DNA from 4 places in the Pseudoneobacillus rhizolycopersici genome. Region 1 is predicted to be linked to each of the others. Evidence: predicted binding sites of a transcription regulator. Region 1 holds the regulator's gene; each other region holds the start of a gene.

The links. Region 1 encodes LexA, which represses DNA repair genes until DNA is damaged. Its sites were predicted from a motif close to CGAACATATGTTCG; they were not measured.
Region 2: a site for LexA is predicted at 4,192-4,205, ahead of ACX9YW_RS00420 (DUF6434 domain-containing protein). Genes of this name have one in related genera too.
Region 3: a site for LexA is predicted at 6,163-6,176, ahead of addB (helicase-exonuclease AddAB subunit AddB). Genes of this name have one in related genera too.
Region 4: a site for LexA is predicted at 4,162-4,175, ahead of recA (recombinase RecA). Genes of this name have one in related genera too.

What each region holds. Positions count from the first base shown of each region.
Region 1 covers NZ_JBTOOE010000006.1:214,201-221,788, reverse strand. Annotated here, with positions in the region: gene ACX9YW_RS09255 (nuclease-related domain-containing protein) at 1-332, opposite strand, end outside; gene ACX9YW_RS09250 (MerR family transcriptional regulator) at 600-1,004, shown strand; gene glnA (type I glutamate--ammonia ligase) at 1,025-2,359, shown strand; gene lexA (transcriptional repressor LexA) at 2,459-3,079, opposite strand; gene yneA (cell division suppressor protein YneA) at 3,233-3,556, shown strand; gene ACX9YW_RS09230 (YneB family resolvase-like protein) at 3,559-4,206, shown strand; gene ACX9YW_RS09225 (DUF896 domain-containing protein) at 4,314-4,547, shown strand; gene tkt (transketolase) at 4,750-6,750, shown strand; gene sirA (sporulation inhibitor of replication protein SirA) at 7,191-7,588, shown strand, end outside.
Region 2 covers NZ_JBTOOE010000001.1:70,205-77,792, reverse strand. Annotated here, with positions in the region: gene ACX9YW_RS00445 (ABC transporter permease) at 1-313, opposite strand, end outside; gene ACX9YW_RS00440 (ABC transporter ATP-binding protein) at 329-1,051, opposite strand; gene ACX9YW_RS00435 (sensor histidine kinase) at 1,269-2,498, opposite strand; gene ACX9YW_RS00430 (response regulator transcription factor) at 2,512-3,225, opposite strand; gene ACX9YW_RS00425 (hypothetical protein) at 3,351-3,542, shown strand; gene ACX9YW_RS00420 (DUF6434 domain-containing protein) at 3,577-4,155, opposite strand; gene ACX9YW_RS00415 (DUF3951 domain-containing protein) at 4,396-4,608, shown strand; gene ACX9YW_RS00410 (SGNH/GDSL hydrolase family protein) at 4,794-5,741, opposite strand; gene ACX9YW_RS00405 (hypothetical protein) at 5,878-6,360, opposite strand; gene ACX9YW_RS00400 (Nif3-like dinuclear metal center hexameric protein) at 6,496-7,410, shown strand.
Region 3 covers NZ_JBTOOE010000005.1:90,543-98,130, forward strand. Annotated here, with positions in the region: gene ACX9YW_RS07495 (reverse transcriptase domain-containing protein) at 1-674, opposite strand, end outside; gene ACX9YW_RS07500 (UvrD-helicase domain-containing protein) at 1,262-2,620, opposite strand; gene addB (helicase-exonuclease AddAB subunit AddB) at 2,613-6,107, opposite strand; gene lepB (signal peptidase I) at 6,233-6,787, opposite strand; gene ACX9YW_RS07515 (TVP38/TMEM64 family protein) at 6,823-7,440, opposite strand; gene ACX9YW_RS07520 (LCP family protein) at 7,525-7,588, opposite strand, start outside.
Region 4 covers NZ_JBTOOE010000007.1:18,841-26,428, reverse strand. Annotated here, with positions in the region: gene ACX9YW_RS09385 (DUF3243 domain-containing protein) at 1-165, shown strand, start outside; gene ACX9YW_RS09380 (DUF3388 domain-containing protein) at 365-1,156, shown strand; gene ACX9YW_RS09375 (helix-turn-helix domain-containing protein) at 1,165-2,097, shown strand; gene pgsA (CDP-diacylglycerol--glycerol-3-phosphate 3-phosphatidyltransferase) at 2,187-2,765, shown strand; gene ACX9YW_RS09365 (competence/damage-inducible protein A) at 2,788-4,032, shown strand; gene recA (recombinase RecA) at 4,287-5,330, shown strand; gene rny (ribonuclease Y) at 5,597-7,159, shown strand; gene ACX9YW_RS09350 (TIGR00282 family metallophosphoesterase) at 7,274-7,588, shown strand, end outside.

The DNA of each region.
Region 1 (7,588 bases):
TCAATTTTGGAAGGCAAAAGATACCATCTATCATCCTCTACATAGTAATCGCCTTCATTATTCTTTACATCAAACACATGTATGGTATCCCCTGAGTGTAGGACGGAATCAGATTGGAAAAGGGATTTCTGGCTTTCTAGAAGCAAATCATTTAAGATGTGGCAATCCATCGTTAAGTTTTGCTCCAGGAATAAATCGAAATTTTTTTCACCTTCAAACCCTTTTTCGAGGTGTTCGAAATAACCCTTTTGGTCAGGAGTTAATTCCATACGTTGGTTTAATAATCGATAAATAATTAATTCAAGGGACTCAGATCGTGGTTTTATGATCATTCAGGCAAGCCTCCTATCAAAATATTTCCCTTCCATTCCAGTGTACTAAATAATTCCCAATGAATTTGTGTCAAAAAATAGACAAATAAAAATCACACTAAAGGGCGAAATGTAAATTAATATTAAGACGTTGAGGGAATTTTTATGTGGATTTTTTAAGGTGAAAAAATTTTAAAATTTCATGTTAGAAAACCTTACATGATATTGACAATTTTTCTTACACGACATACAATAACAACATGAAAAAACAAAAGAGGAGAAGAAATCATGAGCGGAAAAGAGATACGCCGTTCGATGCCATTGTTTCCGATTGGAACGGTTATGCAACTTACTGATTTAAGTGCAAGGCAAATCCGATACTATGAAGAACATAATTTGATTTCTCCGGCAAGAACAGATGGTAATAGACGACTTTTTTGTTTGAATGACATTGATAGGCTCCTTGAAATCAAAGATCTAATTGATCAAGGAGTAAATATGGCAGGGATTAAAAAAATATTTGCCGTACAAGAACAACAAGAAGTATCAGTCGATTTAAAAAAGGAAGCAGAAAAAATCAGAAAGCAATTGTCCAACGAGGAATTACGAAAAATATTGCGTAAAGAAATTATGCAAGCTGGACGATTTAATCAGTCTTCTAGGCAAGGAGACATCAGAAGATTCTTTCATTAAAAAATTAGGAGGAAACACAAATGGCAAAGTTCACCCGTGAAGATATTAAACGCTTAGCCGTAGAAAGTAACGTGAAATTTATTCGCTTACAATTTACCGACATCCTTGGAACTATTAAAAACGTGGAAATTCCAGTAAGTCAGCTTGATAAGGCGTTAGATAACAAAATGATGTTCGATGGTTCATCCATTGAAGGATTTGTTCGTATTGAAGAATCAGATATGTATTTATACCCTGATTTAGATACTTGGGTTATTTTCCCTTGGACTGCTGAGAAGGGTAAAGTGGCTCGATTAATCTGTGATATTTATAATGCAGATGGAACGCCTTTTGCAGGGGACCCAAGAAATAATCTAAAACGAATCCTTAAAGAAATGAATGAAATGGGTTTTACAGATTTTAATCTAGGGCCAGAACCAGAATTCTTTCTGTTTAAATTGGACGAAAAAGGTGAGCCATCCCTTGAGTTGAATGACCATGGTGGTTATTTTGATTTAGCCCCAACTGATTTAGGAGAAAATTGCCGTCGTGATATCGTGTTAGAATTGGAAGAAATGGGCTTTGAAGTGGAGGCTTCCCATCACGAGGTTGCGCCTGGTCAACATGAAATTGACTTTAAATATGCCGATGCATTAAAAGCATGTGATGATATCCAGACCTTTAAATTAGTGGTTAAAACCATTGCGCGTAAACATGGTCTGCATGCGACATTTATGCCAAAGCCATTATTTGGGGTTGCTGGTTCGGGTATGCATTGTAACTTATCCTTATTTAGAAATGGTGAAAATGCATTCTATGATCCAAATGGTGAAATTCAAATGAGTGATACAGCCCGTCAGTTTATTGCAGGGGTGCTTGCCCATGCACAAGGATTTACGGCTGTAACAAATCCAACTGTCAATTCCTTTAAACGTCTTGTTCCTGGTTACGAAGCTCCATGTTATGTGGCATGGTCATCTCAAAACCGTTCGCCGCTTGTTCGTATTCCGGCATCCCGTGGAATGAGTACTCGTATTGAAGTTAGAAGTGTAGACCCAGCAGCAAATCCTTATCTAGCAATGGCAGTTCTTTTAAAAGCAGGGTTAGATGGTATTAAAAATAAAATGACTCCACCACAAGCAGTTGATCGTAATATTTATGTGATGACAAAAGAAGAACGCATGGAAGAAGGTATTGGAGATCTTCCATCATCACTTTTAGAAGCGCTCATTCAGCTGAAAAACGACGAAATCATCACTTCAGCGCTTGGTCATCATATACTCGAACACTTTATCGAAGCGAAAGAAATCGAATGGGATATTTTCCGTACCACTGTTCATCAATGGGAACGCGATCAGTATATGACAATGTATTAAAAAAGCGATCGAGGCTTGATGACCTCGAGCTGGTAGCGTTTGTAGCTAAATAGGAATAAAAAAAGGCCTCTAACCAATATGGTTAAGAGGCCTTTATCATTAATGGATGTTTCGGTAAACTCCAATAACTTTCCCTAAAATGGAAACGTTTTGCAATATGATTGGTTCTAATGAAGAGTTTTCTGGTTGTAATCGAAAATGATCCTTCTCTTTAAAGAATCTTTTTACTGTAGCTTCGTCTTCATCAGTCATAGCAACAACAATCTCACCATTATTTGCTGTTCTTTGTTGCTTTACGACTACATAGTCTCCGTCCAAAATTCCAGCCTCAATCATACTATCACCCATAATTTCAAGCATAAAAATATGGTCATCTGAAGAACCAAAACTAGCTGGCAGAGGAAAATATTCTTCGACATTTTCAATTGCTGTAATCGGTAATCCGGCAGTAACTTTTCCGATAATCGGAACGTTAATGACATTATGTGTTGGTAACGGAGAACTAGATTCATCTAAAATTTCTATTGCTCTAGGCTTCGTTGGATCGCGTCTAATTAATCCTTTTGATTCCAATCTGTTTAAATGCCCGTGAACAGTTGAACTGGAAGCAAGTCCAACAGCTTCACCAATTTCTCTAACGGAAGGTGGGTAACCTTTGGCGCGAACTTCTTCTTTAATAAATTCCAATATATCCTGCTGGCGTTTTGATATTTTTGTCATGTTTACGCACCTCTATTAATTTGTTAGATCTAGTATAGCATGTTTTTCCATCTGATACAAACATAAGTTCGTTAAAGTGTTGACAACAAACAAATGTTCGTTTTATAATAAAATCAATAAATAAGAACATATATTCGATAGAGGTGTTTGAAGATGAAAAAACTATTGGTAACTAATTCATATACTATTTTGTTATTGCTTGCGTTTTGTATTACTGGATTCTTTTTGGGAACTGATACTGAAATCAAACAAGAGGATTTTTTAAGTGTTACAATTGTTCCGGGGGATACTGTTTGGGAGCTCGCAGAACAATATTCAGACAAGAGTGGACTTTCCAAAAAGAGATTTATCAATTGGGTTTTAACACAAAATGAAATTAGTGAAACGGAATTAATTCCAGGGGAAGATATTATTTTACCTGTCAAGAATCATTTATCTGATTACAAAACTGAATTAGCTAGTGCAACAGGAGAATAAACGTGAAAGCAATTATCTATTGTCGAGTCAGCACGAAAAAAGAAAGTCAAGAAAGTTCTTTAAAAAGGCAAGAAGAAGAATTAGTTAGACTTGCTGAAAGTCAAAATTTACAAGTTGTAAATATTATTAAGGAGCAAGCAAGTGGTTATGAAATTGATAGAGATGGAATACTGGAAGTTTTGCAATTAATCTCGGAAGAAAATATTCAATTTTTATTGATTCAAGACGAAACAAGACTAGGAAGGGGAAATACCAAAATTGCCCTGCTTTATCACCTTCAAAAAGCTGGTATAAAAATATGTACTATTTCACAGCATGGAGAATTACAATTATCAGAAGCTGATTCAATGATCCTGCAAATCGTCAGTATCGTGGAAGAGTTTCAAAGAAAAGTCCATAATACTAAAATTAAACGGGGGATGAAACGAGCTGTTCTTAATGGATATCAACCCCAAAAAAACTTAAAAAATATTGATGCTTCCCCTGGTCGCGAAAAGAAAGATGTTCCGATTGAAAAAATCGTTCATTTACGCAATAACAAATTGACCTTTTCAGAAATCGCCGCCACTTTACGAGGGTTTGGCTATGATGTATCTAAAGCAACAGTCCATCGCCGGTATTTAGAGTACATAGATTCATTGAAACAGTAGACCTTTTGCCTTGTCAAAAGGTCTATTTTTTAGTAGTATCAACTAGTAATTCCAAGTTCAAGGGCATTAAAATGGAATTTTTATTATAAAGAAAGTAGGGTTTGCTCATGCTGCCTAAGGAAAAACTAAATCGAATTAATGAATTGGCAAAAAAGGCAAAAACAACTGGGCTTTCAGAACAAGAAGCAAAAGAACAGTCTAGATTGCGTCGAGAATATCTTGAAGTGTTTCGCTCTTCGATGCTTAATACCATAACAAATGTTAAAATTATTGATCCAAAAGGAGAAGATGTTACTCCAGAAAAAATTAAAAACCTGAAGACTAAAAAGCCATTACATTAAGAAAAAATTTCTACCTTAGAAGGGGGCTAACTTCTTCTAAGATACATAAATTGAAAGAGATTGTGTCAAATTATTAACAAAGTGAAATTTTTTAGGATGCTGCCTTATCTAAAGGTTGTATTAAATTAATAGACAAATTAATATTAAAATGGAAATCCCTAGCAACACTTAGGGATACTTTACCTTGAAAGGGATGTAAATCATGATTGAAAAAATTGATGACTTATCCATTGCCTCAATAAGAACCTTATCGATTGATGCGATTGAAAAAGCAAACTCGGGACATCCAGGTATGCCGATGGGGGCTGCGCCTATGGCGTACACACTTTGGACACGTTTTATGAATCATAATCCAAAAAATCCAACTTGGTTCAACCGTGACCGCTTTGTCCTTTCAGCAGGCCATGGATCCATGTTGCTTTATAGTTTATTGCATTTATCTGGTTATGATTTATCCATGGATGATATCAAATCTTTCCGTCAATGGGGGAGTAAAACGCCAGGACATCCGGAATTTGGACATACAGCTGGTGTAGAAGCCACAACTGGTCCTTTAGGTCAAGGTATTGCAATGGCTGTAGGAATGGCGATGGCTGAGCGTCACGTAGCAGCCGTATATAATAAGGAAAACTTTGAATTAATCAATCATTATACATACAGTATATGCGGTGATGGAGATTTAATGGAAGGCGTATCGGCTGAATCAGCTTCCTTAGCAGGTCATCTGCAATTAGGTAGACTTATCGTCCTTTATGATTCAAATGACATTTCACTAGACGGTGATTTGTCTCAATCATTTTCAGAAAGTGTGGCTGACCGTTTCAAGGCTTACGGCTGGCAGTACTTAAGGGTAGATAATGGAAATAATCTAGAAGAGATTGCTAACGCAATTGAGGAAGCCAAGCAAGACTTAAATCGCCCTACGTTAATTGAAGTAAAAACTGTTATCGGTTATGGTTCACCGAATATGGCTGGTAAATCTGATGTCCATGGGGCTCCACTTGGTGCAGACGAATTAAAATTAACAAAAGAGGCGTATAAATGGACTTTTGATCAAGATTTCCATGTTCCGCAAGAAGTCTATCATCACTTTACCAAAATGGTCATTGAAAATGGTGAAGAGAAAGAAAGTAAGTGGAACGATCTCTTTAGACAATATAAAAACGAGTACCCTGATTTAGCATCGCAGTTGGAGAGAGCGGTAACCAATCAACTTCCGGAAGGTTGGGATAAGGATATTCCTGTTTATAATGAAGGTAAAAGTTTAGCAAGTAGAGCTTCATCAGCCGAAGTAATAAACGGAATTGCGAAAAATCTACCAACTTTCTTTGGGGGATCGGCTGACTTAGCTGGTTCTAATAAAACAACAATTAAAGGTTCCGCTGACTTTTTGCCAAGTTCTTTTGAAGGTAGAAACATTTGGTTTGGAGTCCGTGAATTTGCCATGGGGGCAGCATTAAATGGAATGGCTTTACATGGTGGCCTAAAAGTATTCGGCGGTACGTTCTTTGTATTCTCCGATTATTTACGTCCAGCGATTCGCCTTGCTGCATTAATGGGTCTTCCGGTAACTTATGTTTTCACCCATGATAGTATTGCTGTAGGTGAAGATGGACCAACACACGAACCAGTCGAACAATTAGCCGCTTTAAGAGCGATGCCTAACCTTTCGATTATTCGCCCTGCCGATGGAAATGAAACAGCAGCTGCCTGGAAACTAGCGGTGGAATCGACGAATAAGCCAACAGCATTAGTATTAACAAGACAAAATCTTCCTACATTACCGGGTACATCAGAAAAAGCATATGAGGGAGTTTCAAAAGGTGCTTATGTGATTTCCCCTGCATCTAAAGAAGCACCAGATGCGTTAATTTTGGCTACTGGTTCAGAGGTAAGTTTAGCAGTTGAAGCGCAAAAAGCTCTGCTGAACGAAGGAATTGATGTTTCAGTGGTCAGTATGCCATCTTGGGACCGCTTTGAAACTCAATCAAAAGAATACAAAGAAAGCATTCTACCTAAGTCTGTTAAGAAACGACTAGGTATTGAAATGGGAGCATCACTTGGATGGCATAAATACACAGGTGATGAAGGTGATGTTTTAGCCATAGACACATTCGGTGCATCCGCCCCAGGTGAAATTATCATGAAGGAATATGGTTTCTCAGTAGAAAACGTTGTTTCACGAGTAAAATCATTATTATGATAATGGAAAAAAGCGAACTAGATTCTCTAGTTCGCTTTTTGTATAAAAGTAACCTGTTCTTTAAACAAGTAAATTGTCAATATTATTAAAATAAAGCTGCCGCGGTCTATTTCCACCTGAACGTTTTAAATCTTAAACGACGTTAGCCCTACCTCTCTAACATCCTTACGGCTCCGAAGCCGATCCAGTGTGAATAAGTCCTTACAAAAAACAATCGTAGAATGCCAATTTATTTACTTCATCTTCAACAAGTTACTTCAATATGCGAAGAGAAACATATTATATCAACTGGATGAATGTTTGTCAATTAAGATAATAAAATTTAATAAAAGGAATGAATCGACAAAACTAGTCATTTTTTTTTACATCTTCAGACAAACCTTTTTATCTTCATTATTTATAATAGGAAAAAGGGGCTTGTCCAAGAGGAGTGATCACAAGTGAGAGTGTATCAGCTTTACTTGATAGAAGATGAATTCGCGAATCATTATTTTGGTAGGGAGCGAATATTTTTTGATTTATTTTCAGAGGAGAAGCATTCTTACGGAGAATTAAAAAAGATAATTCAAAAGCAAATCCGATATATTACAAAACCGATTCCATCCTTACGAATTCATCAGGTATTAAACCAACAGCTAGCCAAACTCAAGGGGTATATTGCTGAAAATGGAGTTTACAGAGTCGAATTAGTTGGTAGGACTAGTGTTGCGACGCTATCGATTCGAGATGGGTACTTGCTTGTCCAGGCAGAGGGAAACTATGAGGCGGAGGCCGTTTTTTTTGAGGTTTTAAGAAAATGTGAAGCTTCCTTCTTAGCGATTGATATCGATCATGTGCG
Region 2 (7,588 bases), on a different contig from region 1:
TTACAATTGTCGCTGTAAAAATGGCCTTTTGATCAAGTGGAGTTCCTGCTAACCGTTTATAAACGCCCTTTTCACGATCAATCACCACTTGTAATCCCATCGAAAAGAACGCTGTTGTAAAAATAATAATCGCGATCATACTTGGAATGTAAGCTTGGAAATAATCCAATCCACCTTCATAAGTATTGGATCTGAACATCATGCCAAAGACGACAAAGCTAACTGCCGGCACAATAAACGTAAATAATAAAGCTAATGTTTCTCGGAAAAATAATCTCAATTCCATTTTTGTATGAGTTAAAACGGTTTGCATTTTTAATTCTCCTCCTTATACTCCTACCGCGTATTGTAAATAAACATCTTCCATCGTTCCTTCACCAGCTACAAGCGAATCAATTAAATTCTTCGGCTGATCACATGCCACTAAACGCCCCTTTTTAATAATCGCGATTCGGTCGCAATGTCGTTGCGCCTCATCCATATAGTGAGTCGAAAGAATAATTGTTTTCCCTTCAGCGCGAAATTTATTTATTGCATTCCAAAGTTCAAGTCGCGCCTGCGGATCAAGGCCAGTTGTTGGTTCATCTAGGAATATGATTTCTGGATCATTGACGAGAGCCAGTGCCAATGAAGTTCGTTGCTGCCACCCACCAGAAAGATTCTTTACATATTTATTTAAATATGGTTCTAGTCCCAATGTTTGAATGATTTCGTTAAGGTCGCGTTTTTTTTCATAGTAGGAACTGAATAATTCCAGCGCCTCTTTTACTTTAATTCGGTCGTATAAAGAGGTTTGTTGGAGCTGAATACCGATTTTTTGTTTAATTTCAGTGGAAGTATTAGTGATGTCCATGTCAAGAACCTTTACGGAACCAGCATCCGGCTTACGAAGGCCCATCATGATTTCGAGTGTGGTTGATTTTCCGGCACCGTTTGCTCCGATGATTCCAAGCACCTCACCTTTTTGAACACTTAGTGAAATCCCATCAACGGCCTTCACATTTCCATAAGCTTTTTTAATATTGTCAAGTTCAATAACTGTCTGTTTCAATTCCAACACCCTTTCCAGAGTCATTTACTCAATTGATTAACTTTAGTCTACAAGGGCAATCTTAAATTAACCTTAAGTCAACCATATCTTTCTATTAAAAATTACTACATCTTGGATATTTTTTGGAAGGGAAGGACTAGTAGTGAGTTTTATTAAACAAATTAAGATTATATCCCATATAAATTGGGTGTGATTGTATCACATAAAACCGCTGCTATCACTCAGCAGCGGTCCTTAATGGTAATTTAATAATAAAATTTGTTTTCCCTCGATCGGGTTGTGTATCGACTGATATTTTGCCATCATGTTTCTCGATAATTTTCTTCGTAATCGCTAGACCTAGTCCAGTCCCACCATCATTCTTCCTACTTCTGTCGCCTCGAACAAACGGATCAAACAAGGTTTCGACAATATCCTCATTGATACCGACCCCATTATCACCAATCTCAATAATAGCAGAATCGATAGATCTTTCCATCCTTATGTAGACATCCGTTCGATTCGGATTATATTTAATCGTATTTTCAAGAATGTTTGACATGGCCCGATAGAGAAGTTTCGGATCAAAAGGATAAAACATCATTTCGTCCGGCAAATCGATGTCGAGCTCCATTTCTTTTTCAAGAAACCGCTCATAAAATTCAACAATAACACCACGAACAAACTCGCATAAATCAGTTTCTTCACGATATATAGGAAAATCTGGATTATCAAGCTTCGAAAACATAAACAATTCATCGATTAATGCGGTTACGCGAATCGATTTGTCATAAATATATTTCAAATATTTTTGCTTTTGTATCTCATCTTCGACCATCCCTTCAAATAACGCTCGTGAATAGCCTTGGATAGACGTCATTGGTGTTTTCAAATCATGGGACAGGTCCGCGAGCATACGTTTTTTACTTTCCTCAAGAATCGTCATTTCTTTATTTTTCCATTCCAATTCGTTTGCGACTCTCGTTAGTTTTTCGTTTAATTCCTTATACCTTAACGAACTCTTCATAATAAAAGGAAGAATACTTCCCCCAAATAATGGTGGGATGAGCGTTATCGCATAATAAATAGGATGTTGCATGGCCGTTTGATAGACCAGGATTAAACTAAAGACGGTAAATCCGGCGCATAATCCATACAGCCATTTCACGGGTAATCGAACAAGTTGAAACACATAAACAAAAATAATATAGATGTACAATGGATTATAAAAATAGCCAAACACTATTGTAATCGCCATTTCCGCAGCCACAAAATAAGCAGTGTATCGTTTACTCCAAAAAGCCTGCCGATTAAGAAAAATAAATAGTAACAACAATAAAAGTCCAGGATATAGTTTCTCGGTCCGCTCTTGGAAAAGAAAATAGATTGGGATAATCATATTACCCAAGTAAATATAAGGAAAATATCCCTCTTCCGATGGATAAATTTTATTAAAAAAATTCGTCAATCATACCCCATCCCTATTTTTCGAATTTATAACCAAGCCCTCTCACCGTTTTAAGATGGCTTGGTTTTTTCGGATTTTCTTCAATTTTGTCACGGATCTTCGAAATATGTACGTTAATAGTGTTATCGCCATCTCCATCAATATAATAGTCATTCCAGGCTCGCTCGAAAATCTGTTGTTTCGTATAAACTCTACCAGGCGATTCCATCAGCAAATCAAGAATCTTGTATTCGATTTTCGTCAGGGGAATGGCCTCGTCTTTCCGAATAATTGAAAATGTGTCTTCATCTAAGATTAGAGTGCCAACCGTTTTTCTCCGAGTTCCCGGAACTTCAGTGGATTGCGACACCTCACGAACATAATTGTAACTTCTCCTTAAAAGTGCTTGCACTCTGGCCACGACCAGTAATGGATTGAATGGTTTCGGGATAAAATCATCAGCGCCTAAGCCCAGACCTAGAATTTTATCATGGTCTTCGTTTTTGGCCGAAATGATGATAATCGGAATCGCAAGTGTCTCTCTCACTTTTTTAATAAACTGATAGCCATCTAATAGAGGCATCATGAGGTCGACCAGCACTAAATCGATTTTTTGAGCGGCGATTGTATGTAGTGCTTCTTGTCCATTCTCCGCTTCTAAAATGAAATAACCATCTTTTTCTAAATAAAGCTTAATTAATTCCCTGATTTCTGGCTGGTCATCGACGACTAAAATCGTTCTATCCACGAAAAAACCTCCTTTTCTATCATCTATTTCTCTAAGTATAGCAAATTTAATAGGAAATTTTACCACAAAAATTTGAAACTATTTACCAATAATAATCGTATTTATGATTAAAGGAGTGATGGAAAATGAGTATCCTTAATGAATTGGCGTGTCAAAGTTGTGGCGGAAAATCATTTGTACAAGCATCGGATTTTGTGAATCTTCGTCCTTTAGATAAGAAAATGGCAATGGGCTGCGAGAAGATTTATAAGGTCTGTTTGGCTTGCGGTGAGGTTGTTTCGATAAAAATAAAAAATCCTGGGAAGTTAAAGAATTAATTGCGGGGGATGCCATTCAGAGGCATCCCTTTCTTTACATAGATGGTATGTATTTATTATTTCCAGGTAGCTTTTTAATCTTATTCCACGCTTCAATAACATCTTCCCTACTTTTCCCCTGATTTTTGGGGTCAGCAAAAAAATCTCGTGTAAATTGATTGTATTCAAATTGTGAAGAAATGTTTGTTTGATAAGCCGGGTCTTTTTTTCGTTTTTCTTCCTCGTGCCAAGCAGCAACAACATCACGATAAGTTTTTCCAATATTGTTCTTGATGTAATTTTGGATAAAGGTAGAAAAATGAAATTTTGGACTTATGGCTGACTTAAAAAATGCCCGCACCTCTTGACTGCAGCGATGATTTTCCGTGATAACTGTATCTAAATTTATTTCTTTCAGTACAGTTAACTTTGACTTTGAATTCCCCCGCGACTTTCTAATTAGGCTTATCACCTCTCCAGTTCTTAGAAAGATTTCAATTCTTTTTGTAATATCCATTTTTGAACCGGTGGCACTTATTCCAATTTCCCTACAATATATCTGCAATTCTTCCTTAAGCCAATAATAATTCTTGAAATCTTCTATACTAATATCCTTTGTTAGGGTAGGACGCACAATCAACACCTCTATGTATATTTTTACCATCATTTTAGAACAAACGTTCCTAATTAGCAACTTTTAACTAATGGAGTTACGTCCTGGAGATATAGCTAAAAATCTGTTCATTTGATCCCCTTTTTGGATATTTTTGATAAAGTCTGTTCTCTAAAAGATTGTTGCTTTTGAAGAAAGGAATATATTGACCTTAAATAGAATAGTATGTTAAGTAATCTATTCAAAGGAGTGATTTGCGTAATGGCTTATGCTTCTACCTTATTCATAATTGCTGTAATCGGATATATTTGTTACAGAATGTTTAAAAGAAAATCAACACCTTCTAATAGATATACACCATTTGATGAAATAACAATGGGTAATAAAATTGATGTAAAGCATGATGCACCAATACAAGATACAAAACATCACATCCAATACGAAGAGAGAACAGATAACGATAAGAAGGTTTAATTAGCGGTCTTTTTTACGCTCTCCTTTTCATTTCAATTGCGTAATTTTAATTGCTCTTCTTTTGAAAATTTACTAAATCTTTCAAAAGATGGCTAACCACATAGTTGAAAACAGCCTTGATAAAAAATGTCAAGCATCCTATTCCATTTTCAATCAAAAAAGGCCAAGGAGCCCTCTTCCTGACCTTACTCGCTCTCTTCTATTGGCAGCACATCGGTTTCTTCCTCACTGAATTCTTTCAAATTCTCCAAAACACGCTTTGCAATGAGTTTGTAACCGCTTGTGTTAGGGTGAAAATAGTCATCTGATAATAAATCAACCTCAGATGGAATGAAGATATCATCAATTGGAATATATTCGACATTAGCATATTCTTCTGTTACGGACTTCCCGGCATCATTCCAGTTTGTCATGATCATATTCAATTGCTCAATATTGCTAAAATAGCGCTCAAAAGGATTGTAGAATCCAATTAAATAGATCTGCGCATCGGGATTAAGCTCATTGATTTTGTTAAAAATAGATCGAAGCCGCTCGGTATAATATTCTCTCTCATCAATAAAAGGATCCAAACTATTAAGATGGGTGAAATTTGTTTTGACGACTCTCATTATGTCGTTGGCGCCAATGGTGATTAGGACGATATCAGACTTTTTGATAGCGGTAGTAATACTTTTCTGTTCCAATCGTTTAAGCAACTGATCGGAGCGATTGCCCCTTTTGCCAAAATTCTCAATAGAAATGTTCAAATGATGGTCGTCAAAGGTGTTCTGCAAAATTCCGACATAGCCGCCAGTTCCTGTTTCATCGCCTACACCTTGCGTCAACGAATCACCAATTGCGACTATCTTTTGATCCTTTTTGAAAAAATTAAATGCCCCTTCCAATACAGCGCGGACCTTCTCTTTTATTTCCTCTGTTATTGGAAGATCATTTTTTACAGGCCCTTCTTCAGCAGTCTCTTCTTCTACTACAATGGCCTCCGTCAGTTTTTCAATGGTTTTTTCGGTTAGTGGGGATGAAGGTGTCGAAGTGGTTTGACTTGATTCATTTAAGCCGGGAAAAAATAAATATAGAAATAGACCTCCGACTAGCAAACTAGCTATGAGAAGGATTGCTTTGATTCGTTTCATTTTTACTACACCTACCATTCTAGCTAAAAGTTCTAGGATACTATTAGTCTATTCAGTGTAGCATGCCCCGGAACGATTCGTAAAATGGCAAAATGTTGGAAAAACAAGTACTCAAAATATAAAAAGCCCAACTCAGCTACGAATGAGTCGGGACAACTTTATTTTTCATTTTCTCGTACAAGTACTGAAAACCATACAATAAATACGCTTTATGGTGTAGATAAATAAAGAACTGCAGGTGGCTTAGCCGATTCAAGCCAACGATTTTTAATTTTTTTAGTACATCAATGAGAAAGAAGGCAAAAAGTCCATCCGCAATGGCATTCAGAACGATAAACTTTTTAAAATTCCCATACGAAATTTTTAAAAACCACATCGAGAGTGGCATATAGGGACCGATGCTAAATGGAAGCTCATCCTTGACAAATAATTTTTTCTTATCATAAAACTTCCACCACTTCCGCTTATGTCCATACATATGATTAATGATTTCAATAATAATGATAAAAATGCCTGCAAACCAATATCGCTTGATGTTGCGTTTCTCCATAAATAATAAGGAAAACCAAGGTATGATTATCAAAATTAAATTAAACAGCCTGTGTCTTTTCTCGACCAATCCTATTCACCCCAACACTCTTTTGAATTGCCTTTTTATGGTATCCAAAAACAAGAAAAAAATACCAGTAAAATTGACATATTAAACCAACCTACCGTAATGTAAAGATATTGATAGCGCAAAGGGGAAATGGTAATGGCTGATTTACAAGAAATTGTAAGTAAATTAGACACAGAATTTGATATTAAAGCGTTTGGCAAGGATCTCTCATTTAGTCGGTTTATCCCTAGTGTTTACAATCCAATTGGCTTTGACTGGCAGGCTACTTTTGAAAAAGGCTTTGTTGATTTATTTAATGGGTTGATGATGAAAGGTGATTCATCCGTTGGAAAAGTATTTCTCGCCGTCTTTCCCTCCGACCACGTTTTAGAAAGATTCATAGAAGAAAGCGAAAGTGGTGACTTATTATTTATGCACCATCCCCTCCTGATGGAATGCGGCGATCCAAAAGGGAAATGGGGTCGAGGATTTGTTCCAATTAAGGAACGGTATATTCAACAAATACTTGCTAAAAAATTGTCCATATATACATGTCACATTCCTTTAGATTGTCATAATCAACTTGGAACCAATATAGCAATGGCTAAAGGGATAAGGGCAGAAATTATAATTGATAAGAATATACAAACGAAAAATGACTATATCTTATATGCTACTATTAATAAGACGAACTCGACCAATCTGATTGTAACACTCGAAAATGCGTTTAATATTCCCTATGTTGATTTTGAAGGGAAAAATTTAGAAGATATTGAAAAAGTAGCGATTGTTGCAGGCTGTGGAGATGTTGTTAACTGGATGAAGGAAGCGGAGAAAAACGGCGCCCAAGCATATATTAGCGGCGAAATTCACTGCCATATTGACAATGATTATGGTAGACTGAAATTTCAGCAAATGATGGATTACGTTGAAACTACTTCGATGTCATTAATCGGTGTTTCTCATTCTGCCTCTGAATATCTTGTCCATAAGACATTGATGAAGGATTGGTTTAAACGTCATTTTAACATCGAAACCATTTTACTTCCGCAAGACACATGGTGGTTGTAACCATTCGATTGTCGATTTGACAATTTGGATTACTTTACTTTATTTGGAATCATGTTATAATTTTAGTAGATAATCATATATTAAAAAAGAGCTCCAGCAGTAACTGGATGCTCTCTATACAGCTAACTGCAAGAAGAGCAGTGACCTGGGGCGAAATAATCCACCTTACTTTGTCAGA
Region 3 (7,588 bases), on a different contig from region 1:
TTCAGATAGATATTCGCTAATATTGGACTAATGATTCCGCCTTGTGGTGTTCCACTATAGGTGTTTTTGAATCTCCAACTTTCAACGAAACCTGCTTTTAGGAATTTCCACATAAGCCGAATGAATTTCTCATCGATAATTCGCTTTCTCAGAATGTTGATAAGCACTTGATGATTAATATTGTCAAAGAATCCTTTAATATCCCCTTCTATGAACCAGTTCACGCCCGAAAATGTATTTTTAACTTCGATTAAAGCGGTGTGACAACTTCTTTCTTCCCTAAACCCATGTGAGTGTTGTGAGAATGTTGGCTCATAGATAGCTTCTAAAATCATGCGACAAACTTCTTGAACAATTCGATCTGAAAATGTTGGGATTCCTAATGGTCTTGTCTTACCGTTTTTCTTTGGGATATTTATTCTACGGACTGGCTTCGGTTGATAGCTCTCATCTTTTAGTGAGTCAATAATTGCATGTATCTTTTCCTCACCGAATCCATCAGCTGTTTCATCATCGATTCCTTTTGTTGCACTACCTTTATTTTTGTATATCTTAGAATATGCTTTTAGATAGAAATCTTCATTGTAAAGATTTCTGTATAGGCGGTCATATTGATAATTTTCTTTCGTTGCCTGTTTCGATAGATTGTATAATACAATATCTGAACTTTGCATAGAGCATTTCGCTCCTTTCTTCATTGTTTATACGTTGTAAGCTGCTCCCCTTCGCCATGTAATAGGCTTTCCCTATTTCGGACTACTACGGGAGCTCCGTTACCATATTGGATATTCAGTACCTTTGTACATAGCCTGGTGGCATTCCAACTTAGGTAATCCCCATTTAGTATATTGTATACAGGCTGTGATTCGTTGTCGGAAGGAACACTCATCCTTTTCCTCAATCTTGAGACGCGTCCATTCTTTATTAATTCAGAAACTAGGTTTGTGCATCAATTTAGTACACTTCCCCATGTTCAGTGGCAAGCATTTAATACGCTGAACAGAATGGATTCTAGGTTTCAAACGGTTTCCTAGACGGTCAGCATAGCCCCGCTCGGATTGTTCTTCAAGCAGTTTAGCCTTCTTCCTTATACGAATCTTTTATATCTCGCCATTCAGTCGTAACCCTTCCGTTTAGGTTAACTTATGACTTTAACCGACATGCTACACTCCCTTTTTGGTTTCCCGCCAAGATAAGTCGGCTGATATATAAACCGTTTCTGTAGTTTATTCACCGCCAAATGGTGAAATATACAATACCCTTATGGGCGCACGATCGACTGCTTCACGTCCCCAACCATAAACAAGTTTCCGTCTTCCTCCGATTCCTTTGCCACTTGTTTTAAGATCGTTTCTTGGACCATGTTGGTATCCTGGTATTCATCAACCAAAATCTCTTTATAATGACCTCGATATGCTAAAGCCACCTCGGAAGGCTGTAGTGTCCCATTTGGAGATTTTACTGTTAAAATTTGTAAACATAAATGCTCCAGATCGGCAAAATCAACTAATCCCTTTTCACGCTTAACTTCTGAAAAGCGTTTCGAAAATTTCTTCACTAATCCAACTAGACTCTGAATATACACCGCCATTTCTCGCATATCTTTAAGGAAGGTTTCCGGTTTTCGAGAGAATAGTTCATCCTTTATGTCGGTAATTATTTTTTTGAGTTTTTCGCGCAGTTTTTTGGCTTTCTTTGTAATCTCAGGATCAAATTCATCTTTTTTTCCAGACTTTAGTCTTGAAAAGGATACCAGAGCAAACGTCTCGTACAAAGTCTTCCAGGATTCCTGATTGGCGCGTATGAGCGTTTGGATTAATTCAATATCTTGGTTAAAGGTTTCCGCCATTGGAGCTGGTCCAGCCGGCAACTTAGTCAGTCTAATCCCTTCTTGGGCTATATCCTCAGCTCCCTCAAGCTGTAAACTAATTTCAAAGAGTAATGTCTCAAGAAAAGGGAGATCTTCAATCTGCATGTTAGGATCTACATCGTACATATCAATTACTCTCTGGAGATATTCATCTGGATTTGCATTGGCGCCGGCAAAATCAAACAATGCAGAAATAATTTCCTGTAGCTCCACATCACTTCGGTCGCCACTAAAAATATCCACTAATCGATAAAATGATTCATTTTCAGGTTTCGAGTATTCATCTTCAAAAAGCTCGTCTAATACTTCGTCCCGGATTAACTGAACTTCGGTTTCATTAGCAATTCGGAACCCCGGATCGATATCAATTAAATAATAATACTTTTTAATAACCTCTAAACAAAAAGAGTGTAGTGTTGAAATCGATGCCCGGTTTAATAAGTTCAGTTGCTTCTTTAGATGGTTTGATTTCGGATTTTCATTGATTGCTTTTTCTAAGGCTTCACCGATTCGGTGGCGCATTTCTGCCGCCGATGCATTGGTAAAGGTAACGACTAATAACTCATCGACGTTCATTGGGTCTTCAGCTGAGATAATTTTCTGAATAATTCTTTCAACTAACACTGCTGTCTTACCCGAACCGGCGGCTGCTGCCACTAAAATATCTTGATCTTTCGCATAGATCGCCTTCCATTGATCGTCTGTCCAAGTGACCGATTCTGGTTTAGCAGGAATGAGCTGTTTAGACATTTAGGGTCACCTCCTTTTTAATACCATCCATCACCTGTTCTCTAGTTTGTGGAACTAAAACACGGTATTCATTTGTTTCAATAGCCGGGTCAAAATGGCAGACCGGTTTAAATGAACAAAATGTACAAGCGGTTTTATCTTTTAGCTTATAAGGAGAAATCTCCACATTCCCAGCTACTAATTCATTTCCTGTCGCTATATATTTTTCTCTTACAAAGCCCCTTAATAAATCGAATTCTTCTTTAGAAGCTACTTTAGATCCCTTCGCAATCGAACCGTCTTTATTAATACCAGCTGATATTATCGGTGATTTAGCCATATCAATATCTTCGTCCATGAGTTTCAGTACATCCGGATCAGCAATCATGAGTCCGTTCATTTTAAATTTCTTGTATAACTCTGCCTCGACTTGCTCCAATGTGAGTATTTTCTTTGAATGAACGATAGGATTATGGACATGGAAGTAAAGGACTCCCGCGGGCATTGCGTTTACTTCCACCAGCTTACTAGAATGTGTGATAATAATATCCAAATAGGTAAGCATTTGTAGGGCTAGTCCGTAGTAGACTTCCTGTAAATGAACATCCTTGGCACTAGACTTATAATCTACGACACGTAAATAGATTTCATCTTCTTTGGCAGCCTGATCAACCCTGTCAATCCTTCCAACTAATGACATTTTTCGCCCATTCTTCAATTCAAATTGCAGTGGTGGCAGGTCAGCAGTCGGCCCAAAACCTAGTTCTAATCCAATCGGAACAAATCCACTTGCTTTGGCGTGCTCGCTTAAGACATAGGATGCACGGCTAATAATTTGCTGTAGTTTGCGTTTAATATAATGATGTCGATTTGAGCTTAACAGAATTTCGTTTTGAAGTCGTGGTGCTAATGATTCCATTGCCAATCGGGCAAGATTTTCACAATCTGCCTCCGTTATGTCCTTCCAGGATTTATTTTCCTTCAGAATCTGATCGGAAATATATTTTAAGGCTGCATGGAATAAATCACCAATATCAGGTGCTTCCAACCGGAAAATTTGGCGGTCCCTTAGACCAAGGCCATATCTAGCAAAATGGGAAAACGGACAGCTGTGGAATAATTCCATTCGCGAAACACTCGCTTGAATTTGTTCCCCATAAAGCTCATTCGTTAAATCGCTAGAAATCGAAATCGTTTGATTCGTATAAAATAAGCTAGACAGCACCTTGATGGTTGCGTTTTTCCATTCACTATTTTCGATATAGTCACGATAAATGTCCCACCAAAAATCATAAATCGGATAATTTCGCTTCTTTAATTGCAGTTGTGAGGTTAAATAACTTAAGGTTGTTTTTCGATTAACCGCATATTCAAGCTGCTGTTTTTCGGAAAGTTCCTGTAAATCGGAAACAAAGAAATGTTCTATATGCTGCGGGAATATTTCCTTGATGCGATTAATAAACGGTGAAGGGATAAGACCTTTCCCTTCCTGATTTGCTAATGGATAAGTTAAAAATAAAATTTTAGATGGCAATGTAAATGCTTTATAAGCTAAATATTGCTCATCAAGCAGCTTAATTCGGCTACTTGGACCAATGTTTAAGCCATTTAAAATTAACTGTTCCCGATCATCATCTGCTAAAATACCATCATCAGAAAACTTTGCGGGGAATACTCCTTCATTTAAGCCAACCACAAAAGCTGCCTTTATCTCAGAAAGCCTTGACTTTTCCAAATCGGCCACCAATACTTGATCAAGCGACGGGGGGACTATCGAAAATCTTAATGTTTCTAGACCTGAGTCGAGGACACTGGCAAACTGTTTAACAGTCAACTTTTCTTCACCCAGAATTTCAACAAATTCATCTAATAAATCAATTATGGCATCCCATGCTTGGTCATGTTCGCGTGCACGAAGAAGATTACCTTTTTCATCCTCGATTTGTTTCCATTCCTCTAACTTTGCTGGAATATCCAACTCTTCTAAAAATAAAAATAAGGCCTCACAATACTCATGCGTTTTTTCAGCTTTCGCTAATCTTCTCGATAGTCTCAGAATCGGTGCCGTAATTTTTAAACGAATGTCATTAAGACTTTGTTCCATTCGCTTTTCTTCATCGGTCTGAATAGCTGTTTCAAATTCAATCCCCTTATATCTTCGATAAATCCACCGTTCCTTCTTTGTCCACTGATTTCCTTGAATGCCATAGGCTAATACAAAGTTTTCTAATTGATCAGCCTGCTGTCTAAGATAGGCATCATTCTCCTTGAGAGGGAATAATAATTCCGTTTTTACTGCTCGAAAAACTGGCTCATAGCGCCAATTCGAATGTATAATTTCAATGGTTGAACGAATTAGCTCAATGAGCGGATGATGAAGCATCGTTCGTTTTTGGTCGATAAAATATGGAATATCATAGTCCTCAAAGACTGTCTGAAGTACTTCCTGATATTCATGACCATTTCGAATAAGGATGGCAATATCACGATATCGTTCAATTTCCTTTGTGCGGACAAATTCCTTAATCTTCCGGGCTATTCCTTCGACTTCTGCACGGCGGTTGACAGCTTGTCCTATTTGAATATTTGCCTTTTGATTATATTTCACGACCGGCCTTGTATCAAAATGAGTCTCCAAGTGAAATAGCGCATCGTCCTGCCATCTTTTTTGTTCGTTGAATCGAAGCTCCGGTTCTATCGTAATTCCTTCGGCTTTTGCCATATCGTAAATGGTTTGACAAGTACTTCCTGACATCCGGAATAAATGAAGCTCTTCTGGCGCTGATTGCCAATACGGTTCATCTAATGTCAGGGCAATCGTGACACGTCTACAGTTTTTCATTAGAGCGGAGATAATCCCATATTCTTGTGGAGTAAAACTATCGAAACCATCAATATAAATTTGTGCGTTTTTCAAATAGGAGGAAAGACTCGCCTTGTCAGTCAGTAAACGAAAATAATCCTCCGAATCTAGATACTTTCCTTGTAATGATTGTTCGAAGCTTTGATAAATTAGCTCCAAATCATGTAACTTATCCTGAAGCACCTTGTTTTGATTGTTTTGGAAAAATCCTTCTCTTTTTGTTTTGAGCTCCTCGGGATGGACACAATAACGCTTAAATTCGGTTAGCATCCGCTCCACTTGCTCGATAAATCCATTTTTATCGGCTGCTTGGTGAAAGATTTTTAATGATTCCTTTTTATCCTCGACAAGTTTGCGTATAAGCATATTTAAGCCTACACTTGTTAAATGCTGTCTGCTAATCCCACCTGTTTCCTGCAAAACCCTCCAAGCGAGTCGAGTAAAGCTAAATACTTGAGCCCGTATCATTCCTTTTATCTCTTCACTTGAAATGAGGCGATATTCGGATAAAAACGTCATTTGATCTGGTACTAAATAAATAATTGGATCCCCATCAGGAGAATCCTTTAGCTCACTTTTAATCTCATTTAAGCAGTAGGTTGTTTTTCCGCTTCCCGTACGACCAATTAACAAACGAACTGACATCCATTCTCCCCCTAACTACTTTTTTTCTATCCATTATCATAACATAAAATAAATACGAATACACGTTCGACACCGAAGGTAATGATAGGATATTTTGGCAAAAAAAAAGCGCATTTACTGCGCTTTTAAAATGTAACCCCTAAATCTTCAATTGGCCAATAGCGGAGATTTACTTTTCCGACAACCTGGTCAACTGTGATAAAGCCAAAGTGGCGGCTATCCCAGCTTCCTAAGCGATTGTCTCCTAAGACAAATAAATGGTTTTTTGGAACGACTTTTTCACCTGTAAGTTCTTCAAGAGTAAAATCTCCGGTTAGCCTGCCACCAAGGACTTCTTTCCGATATTCTTCAAGGAAAGGCTCTGCGAATTTTTTCCCATTAATAAATAGCTGTTCATCCTCGTAAACAATTTTATCGCCAGGTAAACCGATAATTCTTTTTACAAAATCCTCCTCCTGGTTCGCATGAAAAACAATTACATCAAAACGATTAAAATCACCGATTTGATAGCCTATTTTATTTACAACTAGCTTGTTTCCATTCTGGAGAGTAGGCATCATTGATTCACCCTCAACGACATAATTGGAAAAGAAGAAGGTTCGAATAAATACAAAAATGATAAGTCCAATGGCAAAAGCTTTCATCCACTCTTTTACTTCCTTTTTCCACGCCTCGTTCAAAACTGATCCCCCCTTTTTTATGAAGTTTTTATTTTTCAATTTGTTTGTTGGTTTCTTTTTCCACTTATATTTAATCTTACTTCTATTCTCTTCCCAACATACCACAGAATGATGATGACCGCGATCACAATAGCTGTTCGAAGTGGCTGAGTGATTAGCGATCGTAGGTCATAGCCGATAAAGCTTATCATAAAAATCATCACAAATTTTCCTATTAATACTGCTAACATGTATTGATAGATATTTATTTTTGACAATCCGGCCACGATATTAACGAGGGCTGAAGGTGTAAAGGGAAAACATAATAATAGGAAAATCGGTCCAAATCCATGATTTTCAACCCATGTCATTAGTTTTTTCACCTTATCATATCTATGTAAAAAGTTTAAAAAACGCTTTTGGCCAAACCTTCTGAAAAAGAGAAACACGAGTAACGCCCCTATACATGCACCAATCCAGGAAAACAAAAAACCTAACCATAGTCCAAATGCGCTAGCGTTGGCCATTACGAACAAAAACAATGGTAAAAAAGGAAGGAAGGCTTCTAGCATAGGTAATACGATGCCAGGTATTGGTCCTAATGCTCGATATTGTTGGATTAAACCCATTATATTTTCTATAGTAAACCATTCTTTTAACGTAGAAAAATCCATTCTCTTTCTCCTCTTAATTATATACGAAAAAGCCATAAGCTAAAAATGGCAGTTGCTTATGGCGCTCCTAGCTCTATTATTACCTTATGGCTGTTGAATAAACTCATGTAAGGCTTTTTTATTTGCCTCTTCATCAATCCAGAGAACA
Region 4 (7,588 bases), on a different contig from region 1:
AATAATGTTATTACTGATTTGGCCTACCAAATTGGTGATTATCTTGCTGGGCAAGTAGAACCTAAAAATGATCAAGAAAGAATTTTGTCTGATCTTTGGTCAGTGGCAAGTGAGGAAGAGCAGAAAGCTATTGCTAATATGATGGTGAAATTAGTCCAAAAATAGTTTCAAAAAAGAGAGGGTGAAACACCCTCTCTTTTTAGCGTTATCTTTTGTTCTTTGGTGTTTTTTCTTTCATAATAAGTTAAAATCAGATATGATAGGTAGGGAGGTTTTTGCGAAAAATGTCGTTTAGACTTCTTTCTTAAACCCTGTTGCTATTTTAATTTCGTTTCGAGCTTTCAATAAATTCAGGAGGGTTCTTATGGATAAAAAAGAATGGTATTTAGAATATGAAATTCAAAAAAATCGTCCTGGTTTATTAGGAGATATTTCATCGCTTTTAGGGATGCTCTCTATCAATATTATCACGATTAACGGTGTGGATGAAGGTCGAAGAGGATTATTAATTTTAGCAAAAGATGACTATCAGATCCAAAGATTAGAGTCTATTTTAGCAACGATGGATACAATAAAAGTAATAAAAATAAGGGAACCGAAGCTTAGAGATCGTCTAGCTGTACGACATGGGCGTTATATCCAAAGAGATGCAGATGATAAAAAAACGTTTCGGTTTGGTCGTGATGAACTTGGATTGTTAGTAGATTTTATGGCAGAATTATATAAGCAGGAAGGCCATAAATTAATTGGCATTCGAGGAATGCCTCGTGTTGGGAAAACAGAATCAATTGTAGCTGCAAGTGTTTGTGCGAATAAACGATGGCTTTTTGTTTCGTCGACATTATTAAAGCAAACGATACGTAATCAGCTCATTCAAGATGAATATAACGTAAATAACCTCTTCATTATTGATGGAATTGTCTCTACTAGGCGTGCAAATGAACGCCATCTTCAGCTGGTACGTGAAATTATGCGCTTATCTGCCGTTAAAGTGGTGGAGCATCCAGATATATTTGTTCAAAATACAGAATACACATTAGATGATTTTGACTATATCATTGAATTAAGAAGCCATCCTGACGAAGAAATTACATATGAAGTAGTAAATCAAAATCAGATGTTCTCTGACTCGGATTTTGGAGGATTTGATTTTTAAAATGGAAGGTGTTTGCATTGACAGAATTAGGTAATCGATTAAAGGAAGCTCGGGAAGCAAAAGGTATTACCTTGGATGAATTGCAGAATTTAACAAAAATTCAAAAGCGGTACTTACTTGGTATCGAAGAAGGCAATTATAAAATTATGCCTGGAAAATTTTATATACGGGCATTTATTAAGCAATATGCTGAAGCAGTGGATTTAAATCCGGAGGAAATCTTTGACCTTTATAAAGAGGATGTTCCTTCGATTGTAAGTACAGAATTGCCAGAACTTTCTCGTGTTAAAACTAGAAAAAGCATCCCCGAAGGAAATTCAAAAGTACTGGATTTGCTACCTAAAGTATTAATTATTGTATTTCTTTTAGGTGCGGCAGGCTTGGCCTATTATTTTCTTCAAAAATATGCAGGAGACCAATCAAATGAACAACTGGAAACAGACAGTGAGCCAGTTCAATACCAGGTTGATAATGCAGGTGAAAAACAGAAGAAGGAGCCAGATTCAGAAGATAAGTCAAATGATGTTGTAACAGATAATCCCACACCAGAAAGTCCCAATAGTCCAGATAGTAATGATCCTATTGAAGAAACACCTGATACACCCTCTCAGGAAATCTCTGTCGTTTCTTCCAGTGGATACAAAACTACATATGAATTAAAGAATACCGATCGTTTCGAATTAAAATTAGTTTCTACAGGTGAAACTTGGGTAAATATGAAAAATGGTAAAGGTTTTTCTTTATTTCAAGGAATGTTGAAAAAAGGTGGGCAAGAAAGTCAAACGGTTGATTATTCAAAAGAATCAGAGGCTGTTTTGATTATCGGAAGATCTATAGACACAGAAATATATGTGAATGATCAAAAAGTCGAGTATGCGATTGCCCCAGGCGATGAAGTTCGCCAGGATATCGTGATTCGTTTTGTTCCTACTGTTGAATAGACATCTTTCAGATGGCTATTCTTTTGTGTGCTTTCATGTAGGAACAAATTTGATCGGACGTTTGATATTGGTAATTGGAGGTTTTAGGGATGAATATTCCAAATAAAATAACGGTTTCTAGAATTTTACTTATTCCCTTGTTTTTAATTATTATGTTAATGCCATTCAACTGGGGAGAAATGTATTTTCTTGGTGTTGATTTACCCGTTACACACTTTGTAGGAGCTTTAATATTTATATTTGCCGCCTCTACAGATTGGGTGGACGGTCATTATGCGAGAAAACATAATCTTGTAACCAATCTCGGTAAGTTCTTAGACCCGCTCGCGGATAAGCTCTTAGTATCCGCCGCATTAATAGTATTGGTTGAATTTAACTATATTGCATCTTGGATTGCGATTGTTATTATTAGTCGTGAGTTTGCCGTCACTGGATTAAGATTAGTTCTAGCCGGCCAAGGTGAAGTGGCCGCAGCGAAAACGCTTGGGAAAATTAAAATGTGGGCACAAATTGTGGCCATTTCGGCATTTCTTTTACACAATACCATTTTTGAATATTTTTCCATTCCGTTTGATGAAATTTCCATGTGGGTGGCTCTTATCTTTACGGTTTGGTCTGGCTGGGATTATTTTGTGAAAAATAAAGCTGTATTTAAAAATTCCAAGTAAGTTGGTAAGGAGGATTCAGCCTTTGAATGCTGAAATTATTGCAGTTGGTTCTGAACTTTTATTAGGGCAAATCGTTAATACGAATGCCCGTTTTTTGTCTCAACAATTAGCTGAATTAGGTGTAAATGTATATTATCACACCGTTGTTGGGGATAACTCCGAAAGACTTAAACAGGCACTTAAGATTGCCGACACTAGATCGGATATTATCCTCCTAACAGGAGGTCTTGGGCCGACTAAAGATGACCTAACAAAAGAAACAATTGCTAATCACTTAAAAACTTCATTAATTATGGATGAATTTGCTCTTCGTTCTATTGAACAATTTTTTGCAAAAACCAATCGAGTAATGACCGACAATAATAAAAAACAAGCACTAGTTTTAGAAAACTGTGAAGTTTTGCAAAATGACAATGGTATGGCCCCAGGTATGTTATATAAACATAATGAGAAAATTTATATTTTATTACCCGGTCCTCCAAAGGAAATGGAACCAATGTTTTCGGTGTATGGCCGCAAGGCGTTACATACTAAATTGGCAACGAACGATAAAATTATTTCTAGGGTTCTACGCTTTTTTGGAATTGGAGAAGCACAGTTGGAAACAGAGTTAGAAGATTTAATCGATGCCCAGACGAATCCAACGATTGCCCCACTTGCCTCAGATGGTGAAGTTACGTTACGATTAACGGCCAAACATGATAACGAGACCGAGGCGTACAAATTACTAGACCAAACGGAAGAAAAAATTCGCAAACGAGTCGGTCAGTATCTTTATGGGTACGATGATACATCCTTGCTGAAAGAAGCATTTTCGCTAATTCATAAAAATGCCTTAACAATCTCGTGTGCCGAGAGTTTAACTGGTGGAATGTTTCAGGAACAATTTACCTCCATTCCCGGCGCAGGCAGCCACTTAATGGGTGGTGTTGTCTGTTATACCAATGACGCAAAGATCAATCTAGTAAAAGTAAATCCAAGTACGATTGATTATGATGGTGCTGTCAGTGAGGCTTGTGCTACTGAATTGGCAACGAATATGGCAGAACTATTGAAGTCAGACATAGGGATAAGCTTTACGGGGGTTGCTGGTCCAGATGAGTTGGAAGGTAAACCAGTAGGAACAGTGTATATTGGGCTTCATATTAAAGGAAAGCAATTTGTAGAAAAATTAAATTTAGCTGGCAGTAGAGAGGCGATTAGAACCCGAGCCGTGAAGTTTGGCTATTATTTTTTAATAAAGTACCTATCTGAAAGCGCAGATTGAACATTTGATGTTCACTGTGCTTTTTTCAGTCAATTTTACAAAATGAATATTTAAGCGCGATATTTTAGTAAAGTACTCCATTTTTGTTCTGATTTTGCAACTTTGAGCCAAGTATTAGAAAAATAAAATCGAATGAATGTTCGATTTTATGCTCGACAAACTTTCAAAAAACGTTTATAGTAGAGTTAGAATTTAAAGATGTAAGAATGCTATTTACTAGATTTTTCTTACTTCATTTTAAAGGAGGAAATAGAGTGAGTGATCGTAAAGCAGCCTTAGAAATGGCTTTAAAGCAAATAGAAAAACAGTTTGGTAAAGGCTCTATCATGAAACTTGGTGAACAGACAGATCGGCAAATTTCAACTGTTCCTAGTGGTTCATTAGCCTTAGATGCGGCGCTCGGAGTGGGTGGATACCCTAGAGGGCGTATTATTGAAATTTACGGACCAGAGAGTTCAGGTAAAACTACTGTTGCCCTACACGCCATTGCAGAGGTGCAAGCAAGTGGAGGACAAGCAGCCTTTATTGACGCTGAGCATGCACTTGACCCTGCCTATGCGCAAAAATTAGGAGTTAATATTGATGAGTTATTATTATCCCAACCGGATACTGGGGAACAAGCGTTAGAAATTGCTGAGGCTCTTGTACGAAGCGGGGCGATTGATATTATTGTTATCGACTCTGTTGCGGCATTGGTTCCAAAAGCGGAGATTGAAGGAGAAATGGGAGATGCTCACGTAGGTCTTCAAGCACGCCTCATGTCACAGGCTTTACGGAAACTTTCCGGTGCAATCAACAAATCCAAAACGATCGCTGTATTCATCAACCAAATTCGTGAAAAGGTTGGTGTCATGTTCGGAAACCCTGAGACGACACCTGGCGGACGTGCCCTAAAGTTCTATTCTACCATTAGACTTGAAGTGCGTCGTGCTGAGCAATTAAAGCAAGGAACTGACTTAGTTGGTAATAAAACCAAAATTAAAGTAGTAAAAAATAAAGTTGCTCCGCCATTCCGTACAGCTGAAGTTGATATTATGTATGGAGAAGGTATATCTAGAGAGGGCGAGATCGTTGATATCGGCTCAGAGTTGGATATTATCCAAAAGAGCGGATCTTGGTATTCTTATAACAATGAGCGCATTGGACAAGGCCGTGAAAATGCGAAACTATACCTAAAAGAGAACCCATCACTACGCCAGGAAATTCAACAAAAAATTCGCGACCATTTTGGTCTTGATGGAGTAAAGGTTGTTACCGAAACCGAAGAAGATGAAGATCAAATTGAACTTTTAGATTAATTTATTGAAGGGACTAGAATATTTCTAGTCTCTTTCGTTTTAAGGAAAAAGCCGTTCAAAAACAGAAGAGTTTCTAGATATTTCTAGCATAGACTGGCAAACCCTTGACAATGGTCTATATGCAGCTATAAAATTAAATATGTATATTTTACATTTTTTATGAGTATTGAAGGTTTGAAAGCCTTTGCGCTGTATGTTGATATTTTGACAATGTACATGCCGACACTTAAAAACGTAAAAAGTTCATAGCAAGAGGAGGTGTAACGATGCAATATTTTATACTCATCATCTCCATTTTGCTGAGCCTTATCGTCGGTGCAGTTGTTGGCTATATTATTCGTAAATCCACTGCGGAAGCAAAAATTGCTGGTGCAAAGACTGCTGCAGAGCAAATCCTTGAAGATGGCAAACGTGAAGCGGAAAGCTTGAAAAAGGAAGCTTTGCTTGAAGCAAAGGATGAAATTCACAAGCTTCGTACAGAAGCAGAACGTGATGTTCGTGAACGAAGAAATGAACTGCAAAAACAAGAAAATCGTTTACTGCAAAAAGAGGAGAATCTTGACCGAAAGGATGAATCACTTAATAAGCGTGAAATTCAATTGGAGAAAAAAGACGATTCTCTAAACCAAAGACAACAGCATATTGAAGAGATGGAAAGCAAAGTGGAAGAGATGGTACGATTACAGCAAACTGAACTCGAACGTATCTCTAGCCTAACGAGAGAGGAAGCAAAAGCGATTATTTTGGATCGTGTCGAACAAGAGCTTGCACATGACATAGCAGTAATCGTAAAAGAGTCTGAGAGCCGTGCAAAAGAAGAAGGCGATAAAAAAGCTAAAGAAATTCTTTCATTGGCAATCCAACGTTGTGCCGCTGATCATGTCGCTGAAACAACGGTTTCGGTTGTCAACCTTCCTAATGATGAAATGAAAGGGAGAATCATTGGACGTGAAGGTCGCAATATTAGGACTCTTGAAACACTTACGGGAATTGATTTAATTATTGACGATACACCGGAAGCCGTTATTCTATCTGGGTTTGATCCAATTCGCCGTGAAACAGCTCGTTTAGCATTAGATAAGTTAGTTCAAGATGGACGTATCCATCCAGCCCGAATTGAAGAAATGGTTGATAAAGCGCGACGTGAAGTCGATGAACATATCCGAGAAATTGGTGAGCAAACCACTTTTGAGGTTGGAGTTCACGGATTACACCCGGATTTAATTAAAATTTTAGGCCGCTTAAAATACCGTACAAGTTATGGGCAAAATGTTCTGAAGCATTCAACTGAGGTTGCTTATTTAGCTGGTCTACTTGCAGCCGAACTAGGCGAGGACGAGACATTAGCCCGCCGTGCTGGTTTATTGCATGATATTGGTAAGGCAATTGACCATGAGGTGGAAGGTAGCCATGTTGAAATTGGAGTGGAGCTTGCTACTAAGTATAAAGAGAATGCTATTGTAATAAATAGTATTGCCTCCCATCATGGAGATACCGAGCCTACATCGGTGATTGCGGTATTGGTAGCTGCTGCAGATGCCCTATCCGCAGCAAGACCTGGAGCAAGAAGTGAAACGTTAGAAAACTATATCCGCCGTCTAGAAAAACTAGAGGAGATTTCAGAGTCTTATGAAGGTGTTGAAAAATCCTTTGCGATACAAGCTGGTCGAGAAATTCGAATTATGGTTAAGCCAGAAGCAATCGATGACCTTGCTGCCCATCGCTTAGCGCGGGATATTCGTAAACGAATCGAAGAAGAACTTGATTATCCTGGACACATTAAAGTAACTGTTATTAGAGAAACAAGAGCAGTAGAATATGCCAAATAATTAAGTACTAAGAGGCGGTGCAATAGCACCGCCTTTATAATTTTAGGTTGTTAATATAAAGTTATTATTTGTGCTAAAATAGACTAAACGACATGTTATAGAAAGGAAATTCTAATGTATATATTATTTATCGGTGATGTGGTAGGTTCACCTGGCCGAGAAATGGTTAAACAATACCTACCTAAATTAAAGGAAAAGTACCGACCTCACCTTACCATTATTAATGGAGAAAATGCTGCTGGGGGCAAAGGGATAACCAATGAAATTTATCGACAGTTTTTAGAATCAGGTGCTAATGTCGTGACACTTGGGAATCATACTTGGGATAACCGAGAAATCTTTGAATTTATCGATGAAGCAAAGTATCTGGTTCGTCCCGCTAATTTTCCTGAAGAAAATCCCGGCAAGGGAATGGTCTTTTATAGGATG